Regions from separate parts of the Desulfotomaculum sp. genome, predicted to be linked through region 3. Evidence: riboswitches for the same ligand, from Rfam matches in the RefSeq annotation. Region 3 holds a riboswitch; each other region holds the start of a gene.
What was found. Region 3 has a riboswitch for cyclic di-GMP ahead of AC1U9Z_RS03410 (hypothetical protein). Riboswitches for the same ligand answer to the same signal wherever they lie in the genome.

Region 1 (10,598 bases), on a different contig from region 3:
TTTGTCAAGAGTTTATTTGCCATGGTGCAGCAGTCGTTAGCCAACCGATCCTGAACAATATTCACCCTACCTGGACCACTACAGAAATTGAAATCCTTTCCTGGCAAGAAAAATACCCGGTATTTCCCAAGAATTAGAGGTATGAGGAGTATATAAAAGTGAAGATATTTTTCCGGCATCTTTTTAAACAAAGCCCTTGCCTAAGGGCAGTGGATATCGGAACCTATGAAATAAAGCTCATTGAGCTAAGAATGAGTAGAGGTGTTCCCCGGATTCATAAATATGCCAGTATAGCAACGCCTCCCCCCAGAGAAGGTACGTTAGCTGAGGAGGCAATAGCCCAGGTCCTTGCCAGCTTAACCGAATTGGCAGGTGTTAAAGGCAAGGAGGTAATCACAGCCATATCGGGTGCCAGGGTGATTACCAGGCAAATTAAAATACCATTTATGGAGGAGCGGGATTTAGAGGATACTGTAAAGTCCGAGGCTGCGCGGCATATTCCTTTGCCGGTGGAAGACCTGACTCTGCGTTATGTAAAGCTAGGCCAGGAAAAGGAGGAAGGTACGGACCAACTTAACATCATGTTGATTGCTGTTCCCACGGCCCTGGTGGAACAATATTACCACATCTTTTTCATGGCAGGCTTGACCCTTAAGGCCATTGATTTGCAAGCCTTTGGACTTTGGCGGTTATTTGGCAGACCTGCCAGTCCCAGCATACTGGCAATTTTTGATATTGGTTTAACCTATTCTCAGGTTTTAGTGCTGCAAGCGGGGGAGATAAAATTTCTCAGGGGCATTACCCTTGGCAGCAATGCCGGCATTCATAATCTGGCATTGGAACTAAAAAGATCCTTAGACTACTATTGCGGACAAAGGGCGGAAGAAACAATCGAAAGGGTCATTCTAACCGGCGGCGGTTCTAAGATAAAGGGTGTGGAATCATATCTAAGCAATAGCTGTGGGATACCCATTAAGGTGGAGATACCCACCTGTTGGCAGGTCTATGGTAAAAAAGCGGCCCAAGATTTACCCTATGATCCTTCCTACGCAGTTCCCTTGGGTCTGGCCCTAAGGGAGGTAGACGTGTGAAGTATCAGGTAAATCTCTTGCCTCCCTATCTGGAACCACAACAACCAACAAATTATGGCAAAAAGCTGTTTTTAACCACTTTAGCCGGCCTCTTACTTTTATTGCTTTTCATTGCTTATGGAATTTTTTATACCAAGCTCACCCTACTGCAAAGACAAGTGGATCGGGAAACAGTGGCGTTGTCTGAGCTTCAGGAAAAAACGAAGTCCCTGCAAAATTTAATAGCCAGCAACAAAATGAAAGAAGAACAATTCCTAGCCCTTTCCCAACTAGCTCAAAATCCTTTGCGCTGGTATGACCTGCTGCGTGAGATACCTCTGGCGTTGCCAATGGATACTTGGCTTACGGGCATTGAGATAAAGAAGGTAGAGAATATTTCCAGTGAAGAAGGATTTGTCTCAGCTATTCTGGGCAACCAGGGCAAAACCACAGCCCAGGAGATTCCCCCAAAAGAGTCAAAGGAAACGGTCATCAACACCCCTCCGTCCCCGCCGGTGCCTAATATACTGTATATTTATGGTGCCTGTTGGGTTATGGGCTCTGTGGGTGTGCTGGTGGATAACCTGAGCCAACTACCCCACTTCCAAAATGTCAAATTGGTGGAGGCAAAATATGATCGGCAAAGGGGAATGATAAAATTTGAACTGGTGGCCCAAATTAAAACCGCTCAGTCCTAGGGAGAGGATATGGCTCCTAAGCCTCCTTAGTTTACTGCTGTGCCTGGGTTTTTATAGGCTGGTATTGGAAAAACAAATAAATCAATATTTCGATCTGGAAACCAGGCTGCAAGGTACTCAGCAAGAGTTAGCCAAGGCCAGCAAGGTTTTAGCAGAGGAGAAAAAGCAAAGGGAACTGGCTGTGGCAGTGGATAATAAACTTAAGCCAATGATTTCTTTGGTTGATACCCGTCTACACAAAGGGGACGCTCTGGCCTACTTAAATTGGCAGGCCGATCAAAATCACACCCACCTGCAAGATCTCAAACCTTTGCAGGTAGTGGATAAAAAGCATTATTTAGAAATGCCCTTTACCCTAAAGGTTCAGGGCACCTACCAGGATGTTGTTAACTATATTAAGGTGCTAGAAAGCTTACCTAATATTTCGGAAATACGCAGAGCAGAATTCCGTCCCCTGGATAAAGAAGTCCGTGCTTTGGCAAGAGAAGCCATCATTACAGCAGAGCTAGACCTGGTTGTTTTTTCTGTTAAAGAAGGAACCAGAATTCTAGATGCAGGTAAAGAACTTTCCGAACGCTGGCAGGTCGGCCGGGATAATGCCTTTCAAGGTGTGGAACCTCTTTCGCCGCTGGAGGGTATGACCATACCCAATGGAGAGCCTTCCCTGGAGGAACTAATTGGCAATTAGTGAAATATAATATAAAATGTACACATAGATTCAATTTAATAGGTAGAAACTAGAAAGAAGTATAGGGATTACAGGAGGGACCCAGTTTGGTTGATAAAAACGGTTTAAAAGAGGTCTTAGGTGTTGCCCTGTCCAATGGCGGCGACTTTGCTGATGTTTTTATAGAAGAGAAACAAAGCATTGGTATCGGCATGGAGGCTGGCAAAATCGAGCGGGTTTATTCTGGCTTGGATGCCGGAGCGGGTATTCGGGTGTTATCCGGGGAGGTTACAGCCTATGCCTATACCAATGACCTGACGAAGGATGGTCTACTGGAGGCGGCCAAAATAGTCAGTCATGCCGCCAAGGGAAGCAAAAAAGACCTTAACCTGGACTTAACTTCAATTAAGCCCCTGGTTAATTTTGAAATTAAAACCCGGCCGGAAAGTGTGCCCACCACCACCAAAGTGGATTTAGTGAAAAGGGTGGAAAGGGCCGCCAGGGCTGTGGATAAGGATAAGATTAAGCAGGTTATCGTTGGCTACGGCGATACCGTACAAAAGGTAACCATTGCCAACACCGAGGGGACCTTTGTGGAGGATGAAAGAATCCGTACCAGGCTAGTTGTCAATGTGGTTGCTTCAGAGAATAATGTCATCCAGACAGGCTATGATGCCATCGGCAGTCATGCTGGTTTTGAATTGTTTGAGCAGTATAACCCCGAGGAATTTGCCCAGGTTGCCGCCCAGCGTGCAGTGAATATGCTTGAGGCAGTACCGGCACCTTCCGGTAAAATGCCTGTGGTAATGGCCGGGGAAGCTGGCGGCACCATGGTTCACGAAGCCTGTGGTCACGGCCTGGAAGCAGATTTGGAGCAAAGGGAACTGTCTGTTTACACCAACAAAAAAGGCCAACAGGTGGCCAATGAATTGGTTACAGTGGTGGATGATGCCACCATAACCAACCGTTACGGTTCCTACCGCTTTGATGATGAAGGGGTGCCCTCCCGGAAAGTTACACTGATTGAAAAGGGCATCCTGACCGATTACCTGTATGATCACCTGACAGCCGCCAAAGAGGGCCGGGAATCCAACGGCCATGGCCGCCGGGAATCCTATCAACACAAACCCATTCCCCGCATGGGCAATACCTACATTGCCCCAGGCAAAGAGGACCCAGAGAAAATTATCAAAGACTACAAAAGCGGCCTGTTGGTCAAAAAAATGGGCGGTGGTCAGGTCAATACCACCACCGGGGATTTTGTCTTTGATGTGGCAGAGGGTTATTTAATTAAAGATGGAGAAATCGGCCAAATGGTGCGGGGAGCAACCCTCACTGGCAACGGCCCGGAAGTTCTGCGCATGGTAGAAAGGGTTGGTTCCGATCTGGGCTTCACCATTGGCACCTGCGGCAAAGACGGCCAAGGGGCCCCTGTATCTGACGCCCAACCAACCATGGCCATTAAGGAACTGGTTGTAGGCGGCACAGCCCACAGTGATGAGGATAATAAACTTAGCCGCAAATTGGATGAAGGCTTTGGGAAGATCAGAAGAATATAGAATCGTTAAGGACGGCTCAGGCCGTCCTTAAAAGTTTACTTATCATGGTGTTATGATTTCAAATATTTTAGTTAATTCAAGCTGAAGGCCAGGAAAAAGAGTGGAAGTTAAAAGGGTTTCCTCACTAAAGACGCCAGCTTTTTGTAAATCACTGTCACCCTGAGTAAAGGTTTCAATGAGTCGGTTATCAGGGTCAACAATCCAATATTCTCTAACACCATGGGCAAAATAAAGCCTTCTTTTATCGAAGCGGTCACGCTTAATGGTTGAGGGGGAGAGTACCTCTACGACTAAATCAGGTGCACCTTGAATATTTAGTTTTTTAATAATAGAAAGCCGTTCTTTCGTAATATAGAGGATATCCGGTTGAAGTATATTGTGATTGTCAAATACCACATCTGTGGGAGCAGTAAAAACTTCCCCAATGCCATTTTCATAGACAAAACTATTTAAAATAGTGTACAGTCGTCCTACCACCCTTTGATGATTCACACTTGGCGAAGGTACCACAAATAACTCCCCTTCCAAAAGTTCATACTGTTCTTGACCATTTAATCCCATGTAATCTTCATAGGTATACAGCTTCTGGCTGACCTTCCTCATCTCGTTCACCTGCCTTAAAATTTAAGACCTAATATGCTTTGCAATATTTTAACACACCAATCCTATTTTACAAATAATTGGAAAAGCATCAACTGGCTAATTTTTTTATTTATAAGCATTCTAAAAAGGATATTGTTGACAAAAAGAGAATAATTATAAAACACATTAGATCTTTGTAGTATATTAAATAATAGGGGCATACTTCGCGAAAGTGAAGGACGCAAAGCTTCGGGCCTAAAGACCCAGTCCATGGCAGCCGGGTTGCCTTAGGATATTTAACGAAACCTAAGTTTAAGTACTGGTGGTTTCGTTTTTTGCGTTAATAAAAAGGAAACAGGAGAGGTCTATGAAGTTTACGCGGGGTTTTTTAGGAACATGGTTAGTTAATGAAGGTATTATCACCCAGAAACAGTTGGAGGATGCCCTGGAATATCAAAGGCAAAACCCGGAAAAGACCGGGGTTTTAGGCAAGGCTTTGGTACATTTGGGTTATTGCTCCGAGGATGATATAGCAAGGATTATCGCCAAGCAGGCAGGGGTTCCCTTTGTCTCTTTGGAGAAATACAACATCGACCCGGCAGCGATTACGACCGTTTCAGTTGATGCGATGAAACGCTACCGAGCATTTCCCATTGGCTTTAATAATGGCAAACTGTTGGTGGCCATGCAAAAACCCACGGATATTGTTGCCATTGATAATATACGTTCCTTAACAGGTCTTGATGTTATGCCCGTGTTTTCTCCGGATAGTGAACTGGATGTGGCCATTGAAAAATACAGCCGGGAAGCCCTGGGATTTAATAAGGTAGAAGAAGAAACGCCACAGCTTGAAGAACTTACAGAAAACATAGATGACGACCAAAAACCAGCTGTGCAGTTGGCTAACCTGATTTTATCCCAGGCTGTGGCTGCTAAGGCCAGCGATGTCCATATTGAGAGATATGAAAAACGTATGAGGGTGCGCTTTAGGATTGATGGTGTATTGCATGATATTATGGAACCGCCGGTAAAGATGCATGCCACCCTGGTATCCCGCCTTAAAGTAATGGCCAATCTGGATATAGCCGATCGCAGGGTACCCCAGGACGGGCGGATGTCCCTTAGAATTGAAGGAAGACCCATCGATATTCGTGTGGCTACCTTACCAACTGGTTATGGTGAAAGGTTAACCATGCGCCTGTTGGATGGTTCAGCTAGGGTGATTAGTCTGGAAGAACTTGGTGTAGCAACAAAAATACTTGAAAAATACCGCGATCTTCTAAAATTACCCTATGGTTTCATTTTAGTAACAGGCCCCACCGGCAGCGGCAAAAGCACCACTCTATACGCCAGTCTCAACTCCCTTGATCGGGTTAGTAAAAATGTCATTACCATTGAAGATCCTGTGGAATATCGAATGGAGGGGGTTAATCAAATTCAAATTAATCCCCAGGCAGGGCTTACCTTTGCCTCGGGTCTTCGCTCTATCCTGAGAAATGACCCGGATATTATTATGGTGGGTGAGGTTCGCGATCATGAAACTGCCAAAATTGCCATTGAATCAGCCATGACTGGCCATATGGTTCTGGCCACCTTACATACCAATGATGCCCCCGGTGCCATCACCCGATTAACTGAAATGGGCGTTGAACCTTTTCTGATTGCTTCATCCCTCGTATGTGTTTTAGCCCAGCGCTTGGCCAGGGTGCTTTGTCCCCATTGTAAAGAAAAGATTCAGTTAGCCAGGGAAGATTTGGCCAAGATTCCTGATTTCCCCTTTGAGGCTGGCGAAGATCGGATTACCCTATATAAGCCAAAGGGCTGTATGAGGTGCAGCAACACTGGCTTCCGTGGCAGAGTAGGTATCTACGAACTATTATTTGTTACCGAGAAAATTCAACGCCTGGCCCTGGCCAAGGCCTCAGCCAAAGAAATAACCAAGGCTGCTTTGGCTGAGGGTATGGTTGTTTTGAGACAAGATGGTTTGTTAAAGGTAAAACAAGGTATTACTTCTTTGGAAGAAGTATTAAGGGTGGTCGTATAATGGAAAACAGAAAGGTACCGGATATTAATGAAATATTAATACGTACCGTAGGGATGAATGGTTCGGACCTGCACTTAAACGTGGGAACCCAGCCGGCAGTTCGTGTTTATGGTGAACTGGTACGGATGGAAGATGTACCCAAACTGATGCCAAAGGATATCGAAAATATCATTTACCCTATTCTCCAGCCCCATCACCGGGAACAATTGGGGAAGGAATGGGAATTGGATTTTTCTTACTCTATTCCGGGCATTAGCCGTTTCCGCGGCAATATCATGTGGCAAAGAGGAACCCTGGCTGTTAACTTCCGGGTGGTAGCCATTAATATCCCCAAGCTTGCTGATTTAGGTTTGCCGCCAACGGTTAAGGAATTCTCCCGGCTGCCCAGGGGGCTAGTGCTGGTAACCGGGCCCACTGGCAGTGGTAAATCCACTACCCTGGCCTCAATTATTGATTTAATCAACGAGGAAAGAAGCTTAAATATTGTAACCATCGAAAATCCCATTGAATTTTTGCACAGTCATAAAAAATCCATTGTCAAGCAGCGGGAGGTGGGCATTGATACCCATTCCTTTGGTAATGCCCTAAGACATGTGCTGCGCCATGATCCGGATGTTATTTTAGTGGGAGAAATGCGTGATCTGGAAAGTATCTCCATTGCTCTTACCGCTGCAGAAACAGGACACCTGGTATTTTCAACCCTGCATACCCAAACAGCCACCCTGGCTGTAAATCGTATCGTCGATGTGTTTTCTGACAGCATGCGCAGCCAAATCAGACAGCAGTTGGCAGACTCCCTGCAGGCGGTCGTTGCCCAGCAACTAATGCCCAGGACAGACGGTAAAGGAAGAACCATCGCAGTGGAACTTTTACTCACCAACCCCGCCGTCAGAAATTTAATTCGCGAAGGGAAGGAACACCAACTTTACACGGTTATGCAAACCTCTCGCAACAGCGGTATGCAGACCATGGATCAAGCCCTGGCCAACCTTTGCCTAACAGGAAAAATTAGCCGCAATATGGCCCTCGAACGCTGTGTTGACAAAATCGAACTAGAACGTGCCCTAAACAGAGGGTTTTAGTTTGTTAGCAGAAAGCAGAAAACCTAGGTGCCAGGCTTTTGCCGTAGAAAAAGCCTGCAAACCAAGCTAACCATACAAGCGAGCAAGGGCCTGGCGCCGTCGAACATAACCCAATTAACAAAGCAGGTGGAAAAATGCCTTTATATTCCTACGAAGCAATGGATAAACTTGGCAACCTAATTGAAGGAAAATTAGAGGCAGAGGACCAATGGTCTGTGGCTTCCCGTCTCAATAAGATGGGTTACACACCCTTGGAAGTGGAAGAACTAAAGGAGTCAGCTCTGAAAACCTCCTTTGGCAGGCGTAAAGTTAAAATCGGTGAACTAGCCTTTTTCAGCCGCCAACTGTCAGCCATGCTTTCGGCAGGCATTCCTTTAACCCGTTGCCTTTATACCCTCAGCGAGCAAAGCAGCAACCCTTTGCTGGCCAATTGTGCCGGTGAAGTGGCTGCTAAGGTGGAGAGCGGTATTAGTTTTTCCGAGGCCCTAAGTTCACATAAAAATATTTTTTCCGACATGTACATTGAAATGGTCAAAGCCGGGGAACTGAGTGGGTCCCTAAACGAGATTTTAACCAGGCTATCCCTCCAACTGGAGAAGGATAAGCTGCTCAAAGATAGTTTAAAGGCTGCTACTTTTTACCCTTCTGTGGTTCTAACCTTCGCAGCTCTAGTAGTTATCGCCATGATGTTTTTTGTGGTGCCAATTTTTATTGGTATGTTCCCCCCGGGTATGGAATTGCCCCTGCCCACTAAAATTGTGGTGGCATTCAGTGATTCCCTGCGGAGCTACTGGTATCTTCATGCCCTGGGTTTTGTCCTGACCATTCTGGGAATTAAAATCTATTTGGGCAGTGAATTAGGCCGTAAAACCTGGGATGAAATTAAATTTCGACTGCCCATTTTCGGAGAACTTTTTAAAAAGGCCACCATTGCCCGCTTCTGTCGCATGTTGGCGACACTGCTTGGTGGCGGTATCCCGGTTTTGCAGGCCCTGGAATCTGCCGGGCCATCCTCCGGCAGCAGGCAGGTAACAGAGGCCATCCGCTTGACAGGCACCCGAATTCAAGAAGGGCAGAGTATTGCCACACCATTGAAGGAAAGCAAATTCTTTCCCCCCATGGTCATAAATATGGTTGCAGTGGGTGAGGAAACGGGTCAACTGTCTGCCCTGCTGGGCAGAGTGGCTGATTTCTACGAAGAAGAAGTGGCCACCATGACCAAAGGCCTCTCCTCCATCCTGGAACCACTATTATTGATTATAGTGGGCATTACCATCGGAGCCATCGTCATAGCCATTTATCTGCCAATATTTAGCGTGGTAACTTCTGTGGGCTAATCGACGTCTATTAATTAAGCCGTGAGCTGAATATGCCTCAGGCCCATGGCCTAGATGGCTTCCGAAAAAACACCAAAAAAGCTGAAGGCTGATGACAAAAAGAGAGGTCATCCTATGAGATTTTTCAAACCCGCCAATGCAGTTGGCTTAGAAATAGACACCGGAACCATTAGGGTGGTGGAGTTAAAGGGAACCCTGCGCTCCGCCGCACTGGTTACAGCCGGGCAAATTGATCTGCCAGACCAGGCTGTGGTAGATGGCATTGTCGTTGATGTACAAACAGTGGCCCAGGCCATCAAGGATTTATGGGAAAGGCTTAATATCAGCAGTCGCGAAGTGGTATTGGGCATTACCAATCACGGTGTCTTTATGCGCTATACGAACTTCCCCAAACTACCAGACAAAAAACTGGCCCAGGCGCTGCGCTTCCATGCCGGGGAATATTTTCCCATCGATAATACCCAACTGGTTTTTGACTATGCCCTTCTTGGTGAAGATATCGAGGGAAAAAACATCCAGCTAAAAGTATTAATGGTCGGTGTGAGAAAAGATTTGTTGGATATCAGCCTAAGAACCCTGGAGGCTGCCAATTTGCAGCCCAAAGTGGTGGATGTTTCCTACCTTGCCTTACTAAGAACCCTGAACAAAGGGCAGCTTTCAGATAGCGTTGTTCTGGTAGACCTAGCCAATGGTCTTACCTCCATTCAACTGATCAATAAAGGGATACCGCACTTTGCCAGAATAATCTCCCATTCCCTGCAAACCTATTCCCGTGAGGTTAATCTTCCTCTGACGGACCAAGACCTAACGGCCCGTGCCCTGGTGGCAGCGGTCAGGGATACTGATTCAGAAGGGTATAACGATAGCCTTGCTGAGGACTGGAGTACCACGCTGGCCAATGAAATTCGTTCCTCGGTTAGTTATTATTTAGCCCAGGCCGATGCTGGTTCAGTGGAAACGGTTATTCTCAGCGGCAGAGGGGCCCTAATTCCCGGACTCGGGGCACACTTGCAAGAGGAACTGGGGGTAACGGTAGAGGTGTTGGACCCTTTGGAAAATTTGCAGCAAACTCTGCTAAGTGATGGACTAGGATTTCCCGAGCTAGATGCGGCCTTCGCTTCTTGTCTAGGTCTGGCTCTTCGGGGATTGGGGGCATAGGTAGATGGACATTAGGATAAATTTACTACCCCCAGAAATAAAGTATCAGTTAGAGCAAAGAAAAAAGCGGCAAAAAATAATGATGCTAGCCGCAGTCATCTTCGTGCTGTTTATTTGTCTAGCGGTGGGGCTGCAAATAGCAAAGGAAAAAGTTAATAGGGATATTGCGAAGTTACAGCAACAAAAGATGCTTTTAGAACAACAAGTAGCCACCCTCAAACCCTATGCAGAACTTCAAGCCAAGAAAGAACAGGTGGACAACCGTGTTAAGAAAGCCATGGGCACCTCGCCTGACTACCCTTCACTGCTGGAGGGGATTGGCTTATATCTGCCGCCCAATATTTGGCTGGAGGATTTTTCAACCAACCTCAGTAAAAACAGTGGTAAGAATGAACTCCAGG
Region 2 (10,598 bases), on a different contig from region 3:
CAAGTTGGCCGTTTCACAATTGACCAGCCGGTTTACCTGGTTACGCATATCCTTATAAATGCGGGCATTCTCAAAATCCAGCAGGGCCGAGTGGGCCCCCATCAAATTCAAACAGTCAATAATTTGTTCACTGCCCTTCAGATAAACCACATGCCAGTTTTTTCTCGGGCTAACCTTAGCGGGCAGGTTAAAGTACTGCATCAGTTCTGTTAGATCCTGTGCATGCCTTAAATTATCTGTAATAATTTCTAAATGATAGGTCCCCTCAGGGTTATTAACAGAGCCACCACCCAAAAAGGCACCCCTTAGATAGGCCTTGCGGCAGCAATCCCGGGAGATTAAGTCCTTGACGATACCCTCTTCCATGAAACTAAAGCCTCCGGCCTCAAAGCCCAGGGCCTTAAAAATCCCATCGATGCCTGGTTGGGGAGGAATACGAACTAAATAAACATTATTTTTCCGCAACCTTACTTTGCGCCGCACCATGATCTCCGTGGCCAGTCCAAATTGATTTTTTAATAGTGTAAATATTTTTCTGGCTACGGCAGCATTTTCCGTGACTATATTTAAAGAAAATCTCCTCATACCGTTAATCTGCACACTGCCATCCATTTTAATCAGGGCAGCCAGTTCCGCCAAACGGCAGCATTGTTTATTTCCAACTACACGAGCTAATTCGTTTTTCGTTACTGCCGAGAAGGACATATCAAACCCTCCACTCCAATGGATATTATACCACAGTTAAAATAGTACAGAATGGTCTGTTGCAAATTTTATACCAAAAATTCTGTAATTGACCGATATGTCTGGTTTGTTTTTTGTTACTAAATAGACAAAGGGCTTTCCTTGGCAATGATTTCCACTTATAATATTCTGGGGAGTGATTTTCTTGCGTAGAAGTTTTGAGCAAATACAAAAAATTATTATCGTATCAGCACTTACCTTAGGCCTTCTGATATCGGCGGGTGGGGTTAGCTACAAATACCTATTTGCGAAGGAGCATAAGGGAGCGACTGCACAGAATGCCTCTGATTTTGCATCAACCTCACTATCTGACAATCTTTACACGAAACTACAGTTAAGTCAGCCCATAAACATTGCGGTTTTAGGATCTAGCGGGGCCACCTCCAAGGAACAGCAAGAAAAGTTGCTGAATAAGCTAGCCACAGAATTTAGCTGTAAAGTATCCCTCTTTTCTCTGGCAAGTATAGATGGCTCCAGTTGGAGTACCTTAATGGCCTTAAATACTTTTATATCCACCAAGCCGGAGATGCCCGACCTGATTATATTATATCCAAGTGCGTCGGATCAGTCTGACATAAGCATGGAGCAATCCCTCGTTATCTATGAAGCTGTTCTACAAACAGCCAGCAAGGCCTTTCCCCAGGCTGAAGTTATATGTATGCAAAGTGACAACCTACCAGAGTCTATGCAAAACTTGACCGAGCATTATAACCTGCCCCTAGTGAAGGGTGATCATGGATTGGCTTTAATCGATCTATTAAAAGAGAGGTCGGCCAAGGAAATTACAAAGAACAACATTGACGATGTAAAACCAATTTCAGATTTTGATCGATATCTGTCCTGGCAGCGAATCGATAAGGCTTCCCTTATCCAGCAAATGGACAAGCCCAATGTTAAAGGGAACGTACCAGTATTGGTTGGGTCACAAAATGGGGCCTTTGTGGAAAGTAATTTTACAGGCAGTGCCGTAGGAGTACGGGTGAAGTGTGTGCCAGATGGCGGCATGGCTAACGTATATGTGGATAATAACAGGTATGGTCTCATCGATACCTATGCCCCGGAGCCTATCATGCGGTATTTCCTGGTGGCAGATGATCTGGCACCGGGCGAGCATCGGATCAGGCTCATCGTGTTGGGCCAGGGACACTACCCATCCAGTGGAACGAGGATTATTTGGCATGGTTTTGATGCAACTGGGGAGAGCCTAGGTAATAATAGGCCGGCTCCACAATAAAATTAGATTATGAAAACAAGGGGAGTTTCGCTTACCACTTAGACAAGTAGTGCGACACTCCCCCTTATTTTAGAAGATATTCTTGCATTTTTGGGCAATCATGATTTGTGCCTCAAGGTTTTTAATCACGGTATCCAATTCCTTATTGTCTAAACTTTGCAAATTACGAGACCCTAAAGCAGCCCTTACAAAGTGTTCAGCCTCGGAGGGCTGATAACCCTCGTCTACTAATTTCTGTTGTAACTTTTCAAGCTTATGCAGTCTGGTCCCTTGATCATTTTTATCAGAAACAAAAACGCCTCTCAGGGCTTTCAAATAAAATGACAAAACATACCCTCCTTGAGCCCCGACTATATTAACATTGTTATCGGCAGCTCGGCTGCCCTAGCTACAGCTTTAGGCCCGTGGCTTTGCGTCCTGCCCTTTCGGGAAGTTTGCCTTTGTCGGAACATATATGATCCTTTTTATAATTATCATTCAACAGATTTTTATATATCCTCTTCTTTCAAGACTCATTTAAGACTCTTGTAACTATTTGATACAAATATGTCTATAATTTACTTAACAGTTGTTGTCTGCGTTCTTTTTTTTGCTGTTGGTAGGCTTGCCGAACCTGTTCCGGCACACTGCTTTGGTAGCCATACTCTTGAAGTTCATTCTCAGCATAGGCAATGGCAGCGTAAACCCGTGCGTCACATTGGGCCTCCATGCCTTGGGCTAGGCCTAAGTACTTTTGAGCTAAGGCAGATTTAGAACCAGTCTTTTGACCAGAGGCAATTTGGTTATATTCATCTTTTGCAGAGGCAACCAAGCCACTTATATTCGCACTATATTCCCCTTGCAAAGAGGATAATTTTTGCTTTAGTCGGTTCTCAATGTCCGCTTTTTTGGAGTTGTCAGTGGTAACTTGTGTAGTATTTTTATTACCAGAGGAAGGTACTCCTTGACCTGCTTTCGTATCTAGTGCACCACCCTTTTTCAATTCCTTTTCTTGTTCCTTTAAAGCTTGCACCTCCGGCAAATCAGAAAATTCTTCCTTCGTCAGCAGCTCGCTTTTTTGCTCTTCCTTCGTTTTACTATCCATATCCGAAGTGGCATTTAGTACATTTCGGTCAAAATATAGATATCCTCCGGCAGCAAGCAAAACCAAACAAACAAAAAATACCCCTATCTTTTTAATTCCCTTCACCACCTTGCAAATAACTAGCGCAGCAAACGGTTTAACCGCTCAAAAAAGCTCACTTTTTTCCTGTGTCCAGCCCTTTTTCTGCTTCGGGGATAGGGCTCTATGTCGCCCTTCTTTATAACTTCACCATTAATTAATTTTGTCGGATTGCCAATAAACAATTGATTGGCCCCTTCCTCCCCCACCAGTTCCACAGCCTCAGCCCAGGCTTCTTTCATTTTAAAAGGCCGCCTTACGGCATCATGAGCATCGGAGGCAATAAAGTCTACCCAGCCAAGGCGGAGAAAATCCTGCGTCAGTTGCTGTATTTTTGACCCAAAGTGACCTGTTAGACTACCGGCAGTAACCTGAACCAGGCAGCCCTTTTCAATGAGCTGAAATAATATTTGTGGGTCTTCTGCTATTTCTTTGTTTCGTTCCGGATGGGCAATAATGGGCTTAATGCCTTTGAGCATGGTTTCAAAGATAACTTGTCCGGCATAGGCGGGAACACTATTCATGGGGAATTCCAGTAGTACATATTTTCCGGTATCATTTAATGTCAGTACACTGCCATTAGCCAGCCTTTGGGGTACGTCTAAGGTTAGATGAACCTCCATGCCAGGTAGAATGTTTAAAGATAATTCTGCCTCATCTAGGGCGTTTTGTAGCCCTGCCACCGCAGATAATACTTCTTGCCTTTTGGTAAAAAAGACCTCAGGGATACAGTGGGGGGTGGCAATGATGGATGTAATCCCTTCCTCTACAGCAGTTTTAGCCATTTGCAGGCTTACTTCTATATCCTTTGCACCGTCATCCAGGCATGGCAAAATATGACTATGAACATCTATCAAATGTATGATACCCCCTGAAAACAAGACCCCGTCAATTAAGACAGGGCCTTATTTTTTCTGTAGATCCTATGATTGGGTAGGTACAAAAACCTTACTGGTGTTTATAATCAAGTCCATCAAATCCACGATAGTTGCATACTTACCTTCATCCCCCTGTACTTCGGAGACCAGGTATTCCTTCATTAAGCGAACTTTACTTCCAGTTATAGTGTCAAACTCCTGTTCAGCAATAAGCTCCTTAAGAAGTTTTTTGTAATCACTATCTCCCTCATTTACAGTGGAATAATCACTTTTGATTCTATCAAAGGCATCTTTAGCTACTGTTTTCAGATCTTCATGCATGCCACTCCGCAGTTCCTTTAAGGCTGCACTATATAAATCAGATTCATAGGAATTGTTGTTAATCACATATTCCCCAGTAAGAATCTCGTCATACATATAGACTAGATAATTATATACAGCCTTTTGAGTTACACCTTTAGCTACTAACTTGCTAATCTGTTCACTATAGGTTGTTTTTAATTCTTTAACCTGTTCAATAACCTTTGTTCTGTTGTCATAACCAGTATCTTCACCTAGGTAAGCCACACTTCTAATGATCGCGATCGTGACCCGTGCCTGTTGATCAGTAACGGTAGAATTAATAACACTCTCAAAGGCCTTTTCAAGTCCAGTATTTTTTAGGGCCTCTATGATTTGATCATCCGTATAGCCTAACAGCCTATCCCTATTTTCCTTTAATTTTTCCCAGTCTTCTGGGCTAATCTGAGCTAAAGCCTCTTCAACAGCATCTAAAATTTCTAGCAAGTTGTTGCCGGGAATGGCTATAGCAGAAGTTGTAATTGTTTTAGCGGGTGATTCTTTCGATGTGAAATTATATTTGTTGCAAGCAACAACTGTATAGGTATATTTAAATCCTGCCGCTAGATTTGTATCTGTATAGCTGGTAACTGCAGTTTCACCAATTTTGTTCTTATCTCTGTAGATCATATACTTTGTTGCGTTATCTACACTATCCCATTCTAAACCAACACTTTGATTAGTAACATTGTAGGCTGATAATTCTCTTGGTGCCGCCACTTTTTTGGAAACACCAACAGGACTTAAGGTAGTTTTAAAAACAACCTTATGATCAACCACCGAAGCCTCTCTATAATCCCACATGCCAGTAACGGTATTATAGTGATATGCTGCAACGGTAGTTCCATCCAAACCATCTGGTAAAGGAAGAGCTATGGTTACTTCTGTACCAGGGGCACCCTCAAGAGTAATATTAAAACCTAAGAAAGGTATTTCAGGATCATTGGGAACAAGAATGTTCGCTGCAATCTCTTCAACTTTTAAACTGCAATCTTTTCCTATTGCAGGGATATCAATTTCCATGGCAACACTCTGACCTGAAGGCAGCTTTACCTCCGCTTTAACCTTTGTTGGTTTATTCACTACTCCAAGGGACACTGAATCACCTAGTGGTATTTCTTTCTCAATTATGACGGTATCTGCTGGGGGGGTGCCACCACCGCCGCCACCACCGCCGCCGCCTGAACTTTTGCTAACGGCAAAATGAGTTTTTAATGTGCCAACGTCATGCTTACCAGCAGCACCTACCGCCAAGCTTTCTGTTACTAAGTCTGGTTCCTGATCTTTTTTGTCAGGATTATAAGCTCGCATGGTATAGGTATGGTTTGCCAACACGGCTAAAGAATATTTACCATCATTATCAGTGGTAGTAATAAAGGTAGGATTAGTGGTAAAAGCGACGGTTGTCTTCTTAACCACATTATCGTCCTTATCTTTCAGTATACCGCTAACTACAGCAGCTTTTTCCATCGATAGGCTTACTGATGTCAGCTTGCCCCCACCTACTTTAACATCGCTCTGATAGGCTATTTCATTTTCAGTAGCAACAGTTATATCATAGGTTCCTGCATTTAAATCAAATTTAAAGGAGCCATTGCCAGTGGTTTTAGCTTCTTTAAATACTTTAAAACTGTTGGCCTCGAAAACTTGCACAACCGCATTGTTTACTGACTTACCGTTAAATGTAACGGTACCTTCTATTCCATTGCTTCCGACTGGTATTACACCAGAACCAGATAAAGCCCTGTCCAAAGCCACTACGGCTTCCGCCCTAGTAATACTTTTTAAAGGTTGAAAGGTATTATCCGGAAATCCTTTCATAAAACCACTCTTAACCACGGCACCGATACTATTGCGAGACCAATCCTGAATACGGGCAGCATCAGCAAATTGACTAGTTCCCTCACTTGTAGGTTGCAACTTTAACAGCCTGACTAAAATACTGGCTACTTCTTGGCGGGAAATGGTTTGATTGGGTCTAAAAGTACCATCGCTGTAGCCGCCAATATAACCGGCAGCTTTTGCATTCACTACTTCAGCAAAGTACCATTGCTCAGCTTTTACATCGGAAAAGACACTGGTTGTACCGCCAGCTGGAATTGCAAAAGCACGATTTACCAGTGCAACAAATTCTGCCCTAGTGACTTCTTTGTTGGGCTTAAAGGTACCATCCGCATAACCACCAGTTAAACCCTTATCAGCCCATTGACTTATTTGGCTTTCTGCCCAATGCCCTGTCAAGTCTGAAAACCCAGCTGCTAATGCGTAACCAGACATGGATACTAATAGGGCAACACATAATACAAGTGATAACCATAATTTCTTCTTCACTCTGTTTAGAACCTCCTTATTTCTTTTTTCAAGCCTAGTACTTTTTTATAGAACCCCTCCTCCAGAATTTTTTTAATAATCACCGCAAATTTTTTTTAATAATCACCGCAATTTATTTAGTCAATATGTTTCTTAACATAACTGTTCCTTCAGCTCTAGTTGCATAATCCTGCGGAGCAAAGGAAAGCCCCTTGATAGTTGTCTTACCATTAACAATTTTACTTGCTAAAACATTGGCCACAGACTGCTTCGCCCAATCGGCAATTAACATATTATCTGTAAACATGGATAAAGCAGCAATATCTCCCCGAACCTGCTTGCCTTGATAGTTTAAAGCATTACAAATCATTACCGCCATTTCCTGCCGAGTGATCGGTGCCTGTGGCGCAAAGGTATCTGCCCCTTTACCCTTTGCCAAACCCGCTTTATAGGCTATGGCCACACTTGAGTAATACCAAGACCCCTTGGGTACGTCTTTGAATGCAATGCTACCTTCTTCCTTTATACCTAAGACATTCACTAGCATAGCGACAAATTCCGCTCTGGTTACTTGCCGTTGGGGACCAAATTCACCTTCACCGATACCTTTAACATATCCTTGGCTGGCCATGTACTCAATATCAGAAGCAGCCCAATGTCCCTGTATATCTGAAAATTTTACATGTGCAACAGGTGCTAGGGGTACATTGGTTTGACTTGTTACCTTTTCCAGCAAAGCGTATTTACTAAAGGAACTGGTTGTAAAAGACACTGCATTTTTAGTAGAATCATAGGTTCCACCTAGCAGTTCCCCTTTATCTGTCTTTTCGTTATAGCAATAAACCATTAAATTTCCTAAAGAGGCACCCTCTTTGTAACCATTAGGTACGGGAAGTGAAACGTTAACAGTCCCTTTAAATGCCGTGATTTCTTTTACAGTATCTGTATCATCTAGTTGGTATGCCGCAAGCTCATAGATGTTTCCTGCAATCTTGAAGAGTGTTTCACCTTGCGCCACTTCCATTGGTTTTTCTAAATTGACCTTTTTGACTTCAACCCTAAAGTGAGAATTGTCCTGGTTTAGTAACTGGCTGATGTTTAAGGAATCTTTGTTAAAAGATATATTTACATCCTCAAAAACCATATTTAATGTTTTATTCCCGTTTATTAAATCCCTCATCTGTTTGCTTGTTATATTTATATATTGTTTGCCACCGGCATTTACCTCAGCAGTAGTACCATGGGAGCTAATTTTAAATTCTTCCTTGGATATTACTCCCCCGCTACTACCTCTGCCTCCACCGATTGGCGTCTTTTCGGTAAGTCCATCTCTAAATAAATTGCCGAGTTCCTTAACCGTGTTTTTTGCCGCTTCATAACCCTGGGATTGTATTAAATTAGCAATGGCATTGGTAAACTCATCGTTATCATAACTAATGACTTTATCTGCCACTACCCCTTTAATATAAGAATCATCATTTATTTTGCTCATATCCAAGTCATTAACCACATCACGCACAAAACCATCAGCAGTTGATTTGTCAACCTTTAATTGGTTGTTGACAAAATCAGTATAGGTAGGGTTGCTTGTTATATCTTTAACCGCCTCATCAACTGTTTTTGCCATAGCTACCGGGGCAATTAATAATTGGCTGGAAAATGCTAATGTTAATGTAACTGCACATATTTTCTTCCTTAACATCTCTATCTCCCTTTTCTTCAAATTTTAAAAAGAAGCCACCTTGGCACTTTTACTTCTACTTTTACCTTTCTTCTTACCGTCACTGCCTTCACCATAGTAGTAATAGTAGTAATAATCCTGACTATCCTCCTCCACCATGTTCAACATGGTTCCAAGAATTTTCGCCTTACCATTCAGCAGCATTTGCTTGGCTCGCTGAGCTGCTTCGATTTTGGCTTGTCCAGAAGCAACCACCAAAACAACCCCATCCACTTGGGGTGCCAAAAGGGCAGCATCGGTTACGGCAATAACAGGTGGTGTGTCAATAATAATGATGTCTGCATGTTCTTGGAAGGCGGCCAGCAAAGTGGTCATTCTTTGGGAACCTAACAACTCTGCTGGGTTAGGAGGAATGGGGCCCGTGGTTATGATATGTAAGTTTTTCATGGGCGAGGGTTGTAGGGCTGTGGATACATCGGTGTCCCCTAACAATATATTGGTGAGTCCTATGCTATTGTCAATTCCCCATACTTTATGTTGGGTGGGCTTCCGTAAATCTGCATCTACAATAATGACACTTTTACCGGACTGGGCAAAGGCAATGCCTAGGTTTGCGGCAGTGGTAGATTTGCCTTCGGCTGGTCCAGAACTGGTGACCAAGATTGTTTTAAGGACCTTATCAACTGCTGCAAATTGAATATTGGTGCGGGCAATGCGATAGGCTTCTGCAACTGGTGATTTAGGATTTTCTAAAACCACAAGTTTGTTATTTGACATCTTAATGCTCCTTTTATTCAATCTTAGGAATAACCCCAAGTACTGGCAGATCGAGATGACGCTTTACATCATCCCCGGTCTTGATGGTTCGATCCAGGAACTCCAGCAAGAAGATAATTCCTAAAGCAACCATAAAACCAACAACCCCGGCAATGACTACATTTAGTTTTTTATTTGGTTTTACCGGTGCGCTTGGTACCACAGCATGATCGATAATATTAACGTTATCAACCTTCATAATTTCAACTACTTTGCCCATAAAAACATTGGCTGTGACATTCGCTAGTCTAGCTGCCCGTTGGGGATTGACATCTTGCACGGTTATTTGTATAAGTTGTGTATCCTTGACGGGTTTAACATCAATCACCTGACTTAATGACTCATAGGTTGTGTCAAGCTTTTCAGATTTCATCACCTGTTCAACCACAGTACGGCTTTTGGCAATCTGGCTATAGGTCTTAACTAACTGATTAGCTGTTAAAATATCATTATATTGCAGCATCATGGCATCTTGGCCAGAGTATGTTTTGCCGACCATTAAGGTGGTAGAGGCTTCATAACGGGGGGTGAGAACAAAAAAACTGATAATACCGCTGGTAATCATAGCTATTAACGGTAGGCTTATTAATATCCATTTACCCTTTTTGATTATTCGCCAAATATCCCTTAGATCAATAACCTCAAAATCCTCCCTGGTGTCAAATCTGTCCTCGTTCAACTGAATAATCTCCTTTGTCAAACAGCATATTTAAACAATTAATCTGAAAATATTCCACTAATAGACTCCTTAATCCTGCATGATTTTCCTATTTTTGCCGTCAAATTGCGACAATGTGCACCTTATTATAATGTGTACTTACTTTGAATTACTCCTCCTTGGCAGCGGCTACTTCAGCAACCGCCTTGGTAAAATTACTGCGTTTTTGATGCAACTCATCCAGATACCTGGCAAACTCTAAGCCAAAGTCTGGCGATTCCAGGGCATATTCAACAGTGGCCTTTAAATAGCCCAGCTTGTCCCCGGCATCATAGCGGATGCCCTCGAACATACAGGCATAAACTCGCTCCCTTTGAGCCTGGACCCTTAGGGCATCGGTAAGCTGGATCTCGCCACCTGCACCAATTGGCAAATTTTCTAAACAGTCAAAGATCGAAGCATTTAGTATATAGCGACCCATAATGGCCAGTCGAGAGGGTGCCTTTTCCGGGGCAGGTTTCTCCACTAAATCCTTTACCTGGTATACCTGTCCCATACTTTCCCCGGGTTGGATGATGCCATATTTGTTAACATCGGAAACCGCTACTTCCCGTACACCAATGACACTGGCGTGATTTTTCTCAGCAATATCGATTAACTGCTTCAAGGCGGGAACCTTTGATTTTATAATATCATCACCTAATAGCACCGCAAAGGGTTCATTGCCCATAAAGGACTTTGCACAGTGCACAGCATGTCCTAAACCGAGGGGCTCA
Region 3 (10,598 bases):
CAGATTTTCATACCGAACGGAGTTGTGATGTGATGAAGCTAGCGAAAAGAATGGATGCCTTAGTTCCTGGGATATTTACAGAATTGGCCCGGGCAAGGGCAGAGAAGGAAAAAACGGGAACTTCTGTAATCGATTTAAGTATTGGCAGCCCAGATTTACCCCCGGCCCCCCATATTATTCATTCACTGGCCCAGGCTGTAACGAAACTGGATAATTATACTTATCCGATTAGTGGTAAGCTTGCGCTGCATAAAGCCCTAGCGGACTGGTATAAACAGCGTTTTAATGTTGAACTGGACCCAAGCAAAGAGATATTAACCCTAATGGGTTCCCAGGACGGATTAGCACACGTGGCCCAGGCTTTTATCAACCCTGGCGATATAGCTTTGGTGCCAGACCCGGGTTACCCCATTTATTCAGCAGCTATTCTATTGGCCGAAGGTCAGTTATATCCGATGCCCCTATTAGAGGAGAATCAATATCTTCCGGATTTGCAAAGTATTCCGGATGAAATAGCCCAAAAGGCTAAGATGATGACATTAAATTACCCGAATAATCCAGTGGCTGCCTCAGCAAATAAAGAATTTTTTGAACAGGTTGTTGAATTTGCCAAGAAATATGATATCGTAGTTTGTCATGATGTTGCCTATGCGGAGTTAGCCTTTGATGGCTTTAGGCCTATGAGTTTTCTGGAGGTTGCCGGTGCCAAGGATATCGGAATTGAGTTTTATTCATTATCCAAAACCTATAACATGGCAGGCTGTCGGATCGGTTTTGCCCTAGGTAATGCAGACATTTTAGCCGCACTGGGCAAGATTAAATCCAATATCGACTATGGCGTATTTTCTGCTGTGCAGGAAGCCGGTATTGCGGCTTTAACGGGCGATCAAGCTTGCGTAGCAGAGACTGCCGCAACCTACCAAAAACGTCGTGATATCTTGGTGGATGGGTTTGCCAAATTGGGTTGGCAGATGCCAAAACCACAGGCTTCCATGTTTATTTGGGCCCCGATACCCCCAGGACATACATCCTCTATGGAATTTTGCTTGGACTTATTAGATAAAACGGGGATCTTAATGGTGCCGGGAAATGCCTTTGGGAAGCTGGGCGAAGGTTATGTGAGGATAGCCCTGGTACAAAAGGAAGAGGTGTTACTGGAGGCCATAGAAAGAGCTAGGAGTTTCTTTCTCTAGCCTAACTAGTTAAATGTCTATGGAATCACCCCTATGCATATACTACTGTAAGTGTAATTAAGGGGTGGTGTGTTTTGAATAGTAGTGCGGATATTCAGTATCTGCAAAATCGCATCAAAGAGCTTGAGGAAAAGGTTGAGCAACTAAGATTAAGCAGAAGGGTCTTAATGAATCTGATAGAAAAAATTGAGAAGGATAAGTCCTTATTCGTATCTAAATTAGAAAAAGAAAATCGAAAGCTTCATAAAAATAATTATCGTTATGCTCAAAACCTGATTCAACAAAATAGAAGAATTGTCGAGCTGCAAAACAGATTAGAAGATTTTTAAATTGATATGTAAAACCGCTGCTGCGGTTTTTTTATTTACTCTACTGACCCACATAATGCCTTTAAATTGACGGACTGACCGAAGTTCTTGAAAGGGAGCAGTAGTAGAAATTACTGGCTCCCTTTCCATTTTAGGTAGATACCCTGTAGGTATCCCAAATGAGGATAAATGTGCTACCTACTAGCACTACTAAATTAGCGTGCTATTAGAAAGAAAGGATAGTGAATCATTATGGTGACAGTATTTATATGTGATGACGATCAGGAAGCACTTGATAGATACGCCCGGTTGATTAACATAATATCGAAGAAAAATAAGATAGCGGTCTCAATTTCATCTTTCAACAGCGGAGAAGGATTGCTGTTTCATCTTTCCGATTCCCCGGATCAGGCAGATATCATTTATCTCGACGTTCTGATGGGCAAGCTTAATGGGATGGACACCGCAAAGAAGCTCAGGGAAATCGAATGCAAGTCTGAAATTATTTTTCTTACTACCAGCGAGGACTACGTTTACGATGCATTTGACACCGCGCCTGTTCAATATCTTTTAAAAACAGCAACCTCTACAGAAAAATTTGAACAAGTATTTCTCCGGGCTGTGGCGTTGGTTCAAAAAAAAGCGACGGACATGTTTATCATTGAATCGGGCAATATTCAAAAAGTAATCCCGACCAAGGATATTTCATATTTAGAAATTTGGAAACGTGTCGTCACGATCCATTACAATGAAACGGAGACAGTCGATTTCTATTCAACAATGGAAGAACTAGAGAGCCGGTTGCTGGACAAAGGGTTTGTCCGTATTCACCGCTCGTATATCGTATCCTTGTCCTATATTTCAAAGTTTCAGAAGAATAACCTTTTTCTGAAGACGGGCGAGAACATTCCCATTGGTGTGACTTACATGAAAGAAGTTCGGCAAGCATTCTCCGATTATATCAAGCGTGCCAATATCCATGGCCATTGAAGATAAAGGGGGAGAAAAAGCATGCAACTGTTAGGGTTTGTTTCACTGATTATCTATAATGTTTTTATCCTTTACTATTTCAGAATGATGTTTCCGGAAAAAAGAAGCCATTGGTTTTATTATGCAGGCGCAGTTGTCATCAATATGGGTGTTACCATACCATCCTATTTATTCCTGGATCACCGATTCGCAGTATTTCTCATGATGGGCTCTATGATGCTGACCTTTCAACTGCTATTTCACGGGAATAGGATACAAGTCCTTTATGCGGGCAGTATCTATATATTTTCACTATACAGTAGTAGAGGAATCATATTTTCGATTTATTCGATGGTTCTGCACAGTAGTATCAAAGATGTTCTCCAACATGAACTCTATTATGAAACGATATTCGCGCTTGCTGTGCTCCTTTCCATCCTGACTAGCCTGTTTATCCGTAAGGTGGTCCTTCCGGACGAAAAAGCCAGGCACTTGCTTCATAACAGAGGACAGCTTAGGTTTGTTGTTATTTACCTGATTTTCGAATTGGTATTCTTGATGTTGATAAACGATGGGCGATATCACGATGAGATCAGCCAGTCCTGGCTTTCTTCCTTATATTTGGGAGCTTGCGTCATCGGTAAATTGTGGCTGATGTTTGTTTTCAATCATACATCCAAGGCAACTGAATCGCTTGAGTATGAGCTGCATACCCGTAAATTACAGGAGCAGCTGTCCCGTCAAATGCGGCACTATCAGTCTTATCAAAAGTATACGGAGAGCTTTCGAGTATTCCGGCACGATTATGTGAAGCTGATGACTTCAGTCAAAATCCTGATGCGCAATCAGGATTTTGAAAAGGCCGCAAGAATGCTGGACGAAATTCATGATACCATGCAGCGTGATGTACTGGTTCATAAAACTTATTCCGACAATATTATTTTGGACGCTATATTGCAGGATGAAGCCAACAGTTGTGAAGAAAAAGGCATCCGCTTTTCGGCGGTCACACATCTCCCTGAAAACATCATGAAAGAGTTGGATATTGTCCGTGTTTTCTCAAACATAATTGACAATGCCATCGACGCCTGTAATAAGCTATCCGGCCCGGATCGGTACATTGAGATTACCAGCGATGCAAACGAGGATTGGATAACCATTGAGGTTTCCAATTCGTTTAACGGTGATCTTAACATGGTGAACGACATGCCGGAAACTACCAAGGAAGACAAGGATTTTCATGGCCTTGGTTTACGGATCGTAACTGAGACGATTGAAGGTCTCGGTGGCCTGGTATTCATTGAGCCAGACCAGGTAAAGAAAATCTTCCGGATAAGGCTCTGTATCCCTAAAGCTTCATCGTAGCGTCACCATGTTCAGGACACGAAATAAGAAATTGCAGACCAATTGGACATGGAGAAAAAACGCCGTTCCTTCCAGGATGTTTCCATGACCTAGTAAGGATGTGGTGAACAAGAGTGGCATACGCGCTAAAGAATCTTACATATTGCTCTTAACGGCGAAACCGTCGAAATAGGATACTCCAAAGGATGTCAACGTGGAAAGATGGACCAGCAACGCCAGGAATCCCATCGCAACACCGTAAAAGCCTACAAATCCAGTCAGAACCATCATTACAAATCTCAGAATAGAGCTGGAGTCATTTTAACTTGGTACCAGAAAGTCGGCCACCGCTGTCATAGCGAGGTGATCACCATGGAAGCGCTGACCAGACTGGCTGCTACGGCCGCATCACCCATAATAAGCGCGCCTACGATGCTGATGGCTGACCGACTGGGTGAGGTAGCCGGATTCCGGCCTCGCGCAAAAATTCAAATGCAAATACCATGATCAGTGCCTCTATTAAAGCCGGAAATGGCGTTCCCTTGCGCGCGTTTGCAATCGTAAACAGTAGCGTAGTAGGGATCCGTTCTTAATGGAATGCGGTCAACGAAATATATGTGGATGGAGCGAACACCGTTATAAAAGATGCAATGAAACGCAATATCCATGTCACGCTGGCGTACAGTGGGCGGGCATAGTAATCTTCGGCAGTCTGGAAGCTTTCGATAAACAGCATCAGCGCAGTTAGCACAAAGGGGGTTCCATCGACCACGATGGCGACCCGCGACCACATCGGGTTTCTCACTGTAGCCTACGGTAGCAAATGGCGAAAAAGGCGCATCCTCGATATATTCCTCAATATAGCCCGACTCCAAAATAGAGTCCACGTCCAGCTGACTCACGCGATCCTTAACTGTCTTTATTACCTTGAGGTCGGTCACACCGCTTAAGTACATCAGGCACACATCGGTCTGGGTCTTGCGGTCAACAGTCATGTGGTCTACACGTAGCTGCTCACTGCGGATTTTTCGCCAGATGAGTGATGTGTTTGTGCGCAGGTTTTCGGTAAATCCCTCGCGCTGGCCCCGCACCACAGTTTCAGACTGGGGTGCGGAAACAGTGCGTTTTTCCAGCCCTTGGTGCTGACTACAAGCGCAGAGGTACATCCGTCAATAAGGATCGCTGTGTCACCAGACAGGTAGCTCGCGGTGAGAGTAGTCAGCGACTGGACAGTTCGGATATCACCGGAGCATAGGACCTCCGTTGGAGTGCCTCCAGCAATTCCTGTCTAGCCAGAGGCTGTTTATTCTCCGGCTGTCAGCTCATCACCGGGCGCAGAATAGCATTGGTTAAAGTCGGGTTGTCAACCAGGTCATCTATAAACACCAGCGCTCCCGAAAAGGAGTTGTTTGTCCCGAACCGGAATGGGTGCATCTTTAAATCGTTGCTGTCGCCCAACATGATTTTCAATCTATCCAGGTTATCCTGGAGCTTTTCTTTTATTTTGCTTTCCTGTTCATCGCTGTTTTTCGATGGCTCATCACCCTTTGAGTGTACGGAATTGCTTAAGTATCGCATTTTTCGCTTAAAAAATCCAAAAACAATCGAGGTCATATCCTTTCAATGGAGATTTCCTTTTATATAATTATTGGCATAATTTTCTTCTTTTATATGTAAAAGTCGTTCAATCCCAACCTTAATTGGGAACAAAAAAATACCAGTTGGGTACAAAGGAACCAAAGGAACGGTATCCAGGTAAGCGAATGTTCAGTTTTGGTTTTTCCTAAGAATAAAAAGAGCATGTTGCAGTCAAGCGGCACTCTCTTTATTTGGGGCAAAAAGCCTTGATGCTTTATCAAATTCGGCGGCCAGGCTGCCATTCCTCTGGTTGGAGGATTAGGCCCTCTTGCTTTGCGTCCCGGTGTTTCCGCCGGTTTTCTAGTATCGTGATAAGTCACTTTTCTGTCTTTCAGTAAACTATGATGCTGTACATTAACCATCATGAGGTTTACCTTTTGCTTTTTTCTGCTTTTTTTGGTTTTTGCATTGATACATCTTTTTGTCAGCCAAGTCCAGCAGGTCGGCAACCCTATAGGCAGGTCTTGGATTATTAGAAAAAGGAGTTACTCCATGACTGAAGGACAACGTGTAGGGCTTGGGATTTTTACGATCTAGATTGTTCAGTTTCTCGTACATCCTTGTAATAATTGTTTTTGCGACCTCTTCCGTACAGTCCCTAAAAATAATCAAGAATTCATCACCACCATACCTGCAGACCATATCCGAACCGCGGATGGAAGAGAGAAGCACCTTTGCAATACTCTTGATCGTATAGTCCCCCTCACTGTGACCGTAATTGTCGTTTATGGTTTTCAAGCCATCAATATCAATAAAAGCAATACAGTAAGTTTTCGAAGGGTCTGAACGGGCCAGTATCTTTTCAAGCTCTCGCAGTCCGGATTTACGGTTATAGGTACCAGTCATCTCATCCACCGTGGCCGACATCTTTAATTGATGTTCGTTGGTTTTCCATTCGCTAATGTCTTCAATCGTATTGAAGTAAAATGATTGCCCAGTAGGGAGTAAAAAGCAGTTGGATGTGACCCAGTACCATGTGTTGTTGCGTTCCTCATAAACCTCTCGGGAAACCGGAAATGTATTTTCTTCTTTGCTTATCGTAATGTTCTTTGCGATAAGCCCCAGTGTATTGCTTTCCGTTTGCTCTGAGATATAGTCTATATCACCAAATAGTTCCTTTGCCGAATGGTTAGCGTAAACTACATGTCCGCTGCCATCTACCTCCAATACTAAGACATGGAGTAAATCAAGTGTCTTTAAAATCTGATGATAACGCCAACTGTTAAAGGGTATGGGTATATTCGAATTGCCGATGCTGCCTGCCTCCCGCGTGGAGGCCGCCACCACCTGATCGACCAACTCGTTAAACATATCAAATAGTTCGCCGGGCCCTTCCAGTTTGCCGACAACATATCCTGACCGCAGTTGACGTAAGCTCCATATAAATGTAGACAGTTGAGAGTGGAGCTGTTTTAGTGGGCTGGCCATATAGTTATGCCGGGGAGGGATGGGACCATCCAACTTACCCTGCGAGAGGTCCAGTGCCAGACGGTTCATTTCATTCAGGTTCTGTATCAATTGATTAATTTGCGCGGCAAGAGTCTGCAATTCGGGTATGAGAGTATGCACTTCCGTGGCGTTTTTTTGCTGTCCGGATAGTAGTTTCTCCAATACATTTTGCATTTCTTCCAGTGCTCTTTTACTTTCATCGTCCATCCTTGCCCACCTCCTCTCCAAAATTATTTTTATAAAACATCTATAACATCAAACCTACTTAGACGTTGCGTAGAATCGGCATATTCTGTCACCAGTTGCCCAGCAGTCGATCTCTCTGACCGTAAAAGGATGCCCGCTGTATACTTCCAGAATTCCCGCAATAAATCCCTCATCATAATCACACACAGTTTGACCGGTAATGGGCAGGCCCGAACAATCCAGATCCTCCGCAACCGTCAAGGTAAAGAATAGCGAATCCAAATCGGCTTTTTCAACTCGAAGATAGCCGATTTTTAGCTCCTTGAGCTTATTGGTCAGGTTGGCAATAAAGAAATCAAAGTCACCGGAAAGATCCAGTACATTTTTTGCGAACTCTTTACCGGCTAAGTATCCGACTGCCCGAAGCAGGTTGCTGGCAGTTTCCTCGTCATATTCACGAGTCAGGATATCCCTTAACGAATATTGAAACAGGCGGTAAACCAGCATCGGCATGTCCGGGCCCATAGTCTCCCTACCAGCGCCAATATCTCCGAGCCCCTCCCACGTGAACTTGGATGGTTTGTTTGTATATTGCATTATGTTGCCCTCCTTTAGCTATTGAAATAAATTGAGCGCATATTCTTGCCCTCGCGTGTACAAGTATAAAGTGGCTAAAGGATGCTGTGTTCTGTTATGCGCTTAATTTGCCTTTTTTTGTTCCGAATTAGTGAAGTGGCACTACTGATATTACCGAAACAGCCTGATTGCTACCATACGGAACAATGAAGTGACCATGTTCCGGTGTGATGACGCCGGAAACCTGATTCAGGACGGTTCACTGTTGTTATTACCGTATAAAGCGGCGTGGACCAGGAGAAATTGGGTACATAAAAAGCCTCATTGGAACAAGATTGCAGCGGCATTCTTATAGGCTGATATATTATCTATTGTTTGAATCAAGAGGTGTTTTTCAAGAATACAGATACTACTAATAATTATTTACTTTTGGAGGAACTGAAAATGAAAAAAAGTCTGATTGCTATATTGTTAGCATGTCTGCTGTTCACAATTTTCGTTGCACCTGTACAGGCGGCGGAATCAGTAAAATATGGTCGATATCCCAACGCTGAATCAAAAATGTTTGTGACGGATGGCGACTACTTTTATTACATGATGTTTTCCACTGAAAAAACACCATATAGTCTTGTGAAACAGGCGAAAGTGGTAGTGCGAGAATGGTGTTTATGGTAATACATACTTCTGGTGACTATCAAATCCAAAATCTTAATCTTATGGATGGTTGGATTTATTTCAGCAAACAGGCTGATGTGTATCGGATTCGTACCGACGGTACAAACCTTAGCTACCTCTACACAGCAAGAACCGCTACCAGCAGCGACTATTCAGTCACCATCTGGGACATCCTGACAGTGGACGATAAGCTCTATGTGCTATATAGCGATTCAACCGTAAGGCCAGGGAACAAACTAATATCCATGAACCTTGACGGCGGTAGTCCTCAAGTTACATATGAGTCACTTTCCAGCTTGGACGCTGCGATGACAATCTACGACGGACAAATCTTCCTATTGACTCAAGATGCACTTTCTGTTAGTTGCTATGACATTGAGGAAAACGCTATAAATACTTTTGTTTTGAAAAATGCTCGTATGAGAGCTGGCAACTATTATTTGCAGGTATCTTCCGAGGGATGTTTGTACTTTTACTCTGCTCCGGCTGATTATGGTGATACTTCCTCAGCTGCATACACAGCTTCAACCCGGATGGCTCTGATGTGCGTCAGGGGAATGTTTATAGTCGTTACATCATAGTAGATAATACCATCTTCTACTACGAGCGTTCGGATGGAAATATTTACAGCACCCTTTTAAATGGGAACAGTACTCCAGTTAAGGTTACCGACTCCAAAATAAAAGGATTTTTTACCTACCATAACGGCTATCTCTATACATACAACTTTGTCCAGAACACCTACGCCAATAATCTGGAACTTAAAGATGCAAAATTTTTAAGCCCCAAGGATTTAAAGACATTGGTAGACTCTTTTTTCTGGGGATTGGGCAGCAACGGATACCGCCTTTCCTATATCAATGTTTTTGACCGCTATGACAATTTTTTAGATCAGTTGGACACATATAAATTCCAGCTTCTTTCCCCTTACCTGATGGTGAGTTATCCATGAAGCGACGTTTCCCTTTATTCTGTTTACTCTTTGTCGTAGGACTGTTATTGCTGTGCGGCCGCTGTGGCAGGCATTCGGGGAGCTCACCGGAAGACTGAAGATCAGAGACCTTAAAGCCAAAGAATACTACTGGACGAGAAAGACCGGCAATCCTGACTGCATGGGAAACCTACTGGAGCAATGAAACAGCCCTTGAAGAAACCTATCTACTTCAGGATGTTTTACAAGGAGTGGTTCACTTTGCAACATATTTTGATGCCCAGAATGAGCTGATGATCCCAGAGGAAATAACCCGTATCTATCGTGAATTAAAAGCTGAAAATCCGGGTATGAAACACTACCTGTCCATAGTGAATGATAAAATCAATGTGGACGGAAGCCCCTCTCTAAAGGATACAAAAGTGTTGTACGATTTGTTCTCACAGGAAGAAGTAATGAGTAGACACATCGATTCCATTCTGATGCTGGCCGAGCGCGACGGTTTCGATGGGATTGAAATAGACTACGAGGCAATCAAAAAAGATAAGAAGTTATGGGAGATGTATACTGATTTTTGTGAGAACCTGACAATATCCGACGACGAAAACCGATTCCAGCCTCTTATTGGGAACAATAAAATGCTAATTCAATACAAGCGATATCTATAAAAGCAAAAATATAGGTAAAATCTGTCGTATATTCATGAAATCGAGTGGCATAAAACTTCCACTAAGCATAGGAGGAAAATCGAAATGGTGAAACCAAAGAATATCAAGCTGCAAATGAGAGGAAAGCTGGCCCTGTTCACAGGCATGTTGTTGATTGTGACAATCCTGTTATTATAGGCAATCTCATATGTCAATCTGACCAAGGCTTATGAACGGTCCGTCAAAGCCACGGAACAGGGCTACGACAATAGAATCAAGTCTGCTCTAGAAAGTATGGTCGGAGTGCTTGACGTAAGTTACCAAAGATTCTTAAGGGGCGAAATTACTAACAATAGGCGTTGGAATCTGCGAAAGACATCGTGCGTGACACACGCTATGGCAGCGACGGCATCTTTTTTTATCGTCCCGTCTGCTCTGGGTTCTCAAGCTTATTGGGAAAAAAATGATAATTAGATACAAAGCAGCGAGCAAATAAATCTGCATTTGTTATATTACGGGATATCAATTTCTTAAATAATGGAAGTTGATACATACATAACTTCAAGAAATAAAGCGAATATGAGGATGGATATGATTTATGTTTGTATTTGTGAAAACAATAAAATGACTTCCCGAAAATACAGAGAGCTACTGATAAATGTTTCGCGAAAACATAATATTC

Region 1: linked by a shared signal. The riboswitch ahead of AC1U9Z_RS09985 (GspE/PulE family protein) and the one ahead of AC1U9Z_RS03410 (hypothetical protein) in region 3 are both predicted to bind cyclic di-GMP.
Region 2: linked by a shared signal. The riboswitch ahead of AC1U9Z_RS13365 (hypothetical protein) and the one ahead of AC1U9Z_RS03410 (hypothetical protein) in region 3 are both predicted to bind cyclic di-GMP.

Annotation. Positions count from the first base shown of each region.
Region 1 is NZ_CEVWQM010000014.1:58,998-69,595, forward strand. Features, by position in the region: gene AC1U9Z_RS09955 (hypothetical protein) at 1-137, shown strand, start outside; gene pilM (type IV pilus biogenesis protein PilM) at 159-1,091, shown strand; gene AC1U9Z_RS09965 (hypothetical protein) at 1,088-1,768, shown strand; gene pilO (type 4a pilus biogenesis protein PilO) at 1,833-2,456, shown strand; gene AC1U9Z_RS09975 (TldD/PmbA family protein) at 2,543-3,994, shown strand; gene AC1U9Z_RS09980 (Uma2 family endonuclease) at 4,037-4,597, opposite strand; cyclic di-GMP riboswitch class I at 4,783-4,866, shown strand; gene AC1U9Z_RS09985 (GspE/PulE family protein) at 4,944-6,620, shown strand; gene AC1U9Z_RS09990 (type IV pilus twitching motility protein PilT) at 6,620-7,702, shown strand; gene AC1U9Z_RS09995 (type II secretion system F family protein) at 7,837-9,039, shown strand; gene pilM (type IV pilus biogenesis protein PilM) at 9,154-10,197, shown strand; gene AC1U9Z_RS10005 (PilN domain-containing protein) at 10,202-10,598, shown strand, end outside.
Region 2 is NZ_CEVWQM010000023.1:4,784-15,381, reverse strand. Features, by position in the region: gene whiA (DNA-binding protein WhiA) at 1-705, opposite strand, end outside; gene AC1U9Z_RS13370 (hypothetical protein) at 890-1,978, shown strand; gene AC1U9Z_RS13365 (hypothetical protein) at 2,048-2,305, opposite strand; cyclic di-GMP riboswitch class I at 2,345-2,427, opposite strand; gene AC1U9Z_RS13360 (hypothetical protein) at 2,529-3,128, opposite strand; gene AC1U9Z_RS13355 (tyrosine-protein phosphatase) at 3,182-3,997, opposite strand; gene AC1U9Z_RS13350 (S-layer homology domain-containing protein) at 4,064-6,688, opposite strand; gene AC1U9Z_RS13345 (S-layer homology domain-containing protein) at 6,801-8,369, opposite strand; gene AC1U9Z_RS13340 (CpsD/CapB family tyrosine-protein kinase) at 8,394-9,125, opposite strand; gene AC1U9Z_RS13335 (YveK family protein) at 9,139-9,843, opposite strand; gene galU (UTP--glucose-1-phosphate uridylyltransferase GalU) at 9,992-10,598, opposite strand, start outside.
Region 3 is NZ_CEVWQM010000004.1:60,122-70,719, reverse strand. Features, by position in the region: gene AC1U9Z_RS03445 (LL-diaminopimelate aminotransferase) at 33-1,193, shown strand; gene AC1U9Z_RS03440 (translation initiation factor 2) at 1,268-1,522, shown strand; gene AC1U9Z_RS03435 (LytR/AlgR family response regulator transcription factor) at 1,754-2,491, shown strand; gene AC1U9Z_RS03430 (sensor histidine kinase) at 2,513-3,835, shown strand; gene AC1U9Z_RS03425 (spore germination protein) at 3,971-4,117, opposite strand; partial or broken gene AC1U9Z_RS03420 (spore germination protein) at 4,168-4,373, opposite strand; gene AC1U9Z_RS03415 (spore germination protein) at 4,303-4,980, opposite strand; gene AC1U9Z_RS03410 (hypothetical protein) at 5,132-5,392, opposite strand; cyclic di-GMP riboswitch class I at 5,675-5,764, opposite strand; gene AC1U9Z_RS03405 (sensor domain-containing diguanylate cyclase) at 5,807-7,108, opposite strand; gene AC1U9Z_RS03400 (V4R domain-containing protein) at 7,163-7,684, opposite strand; gene AC1U9Z_RS03395 (hypothetical protein) at 8,108-8,338, shown strand; gene AC1U9Z_RS03390 (hypothetical protein) at 8,323-8,919, shown strand; gene AC1U9Z_RS03385 (hypothetical protein) at 8,883-9,290, shown strand; gene AC1U9Z_RS03380 (hypothetical protein) at 9,521-9,937, shown strand; gene AC1U9Z_RS03375 (LytR/AlgR family response regulator transcription factor) at 10,508-10,598, shown strand, end outside.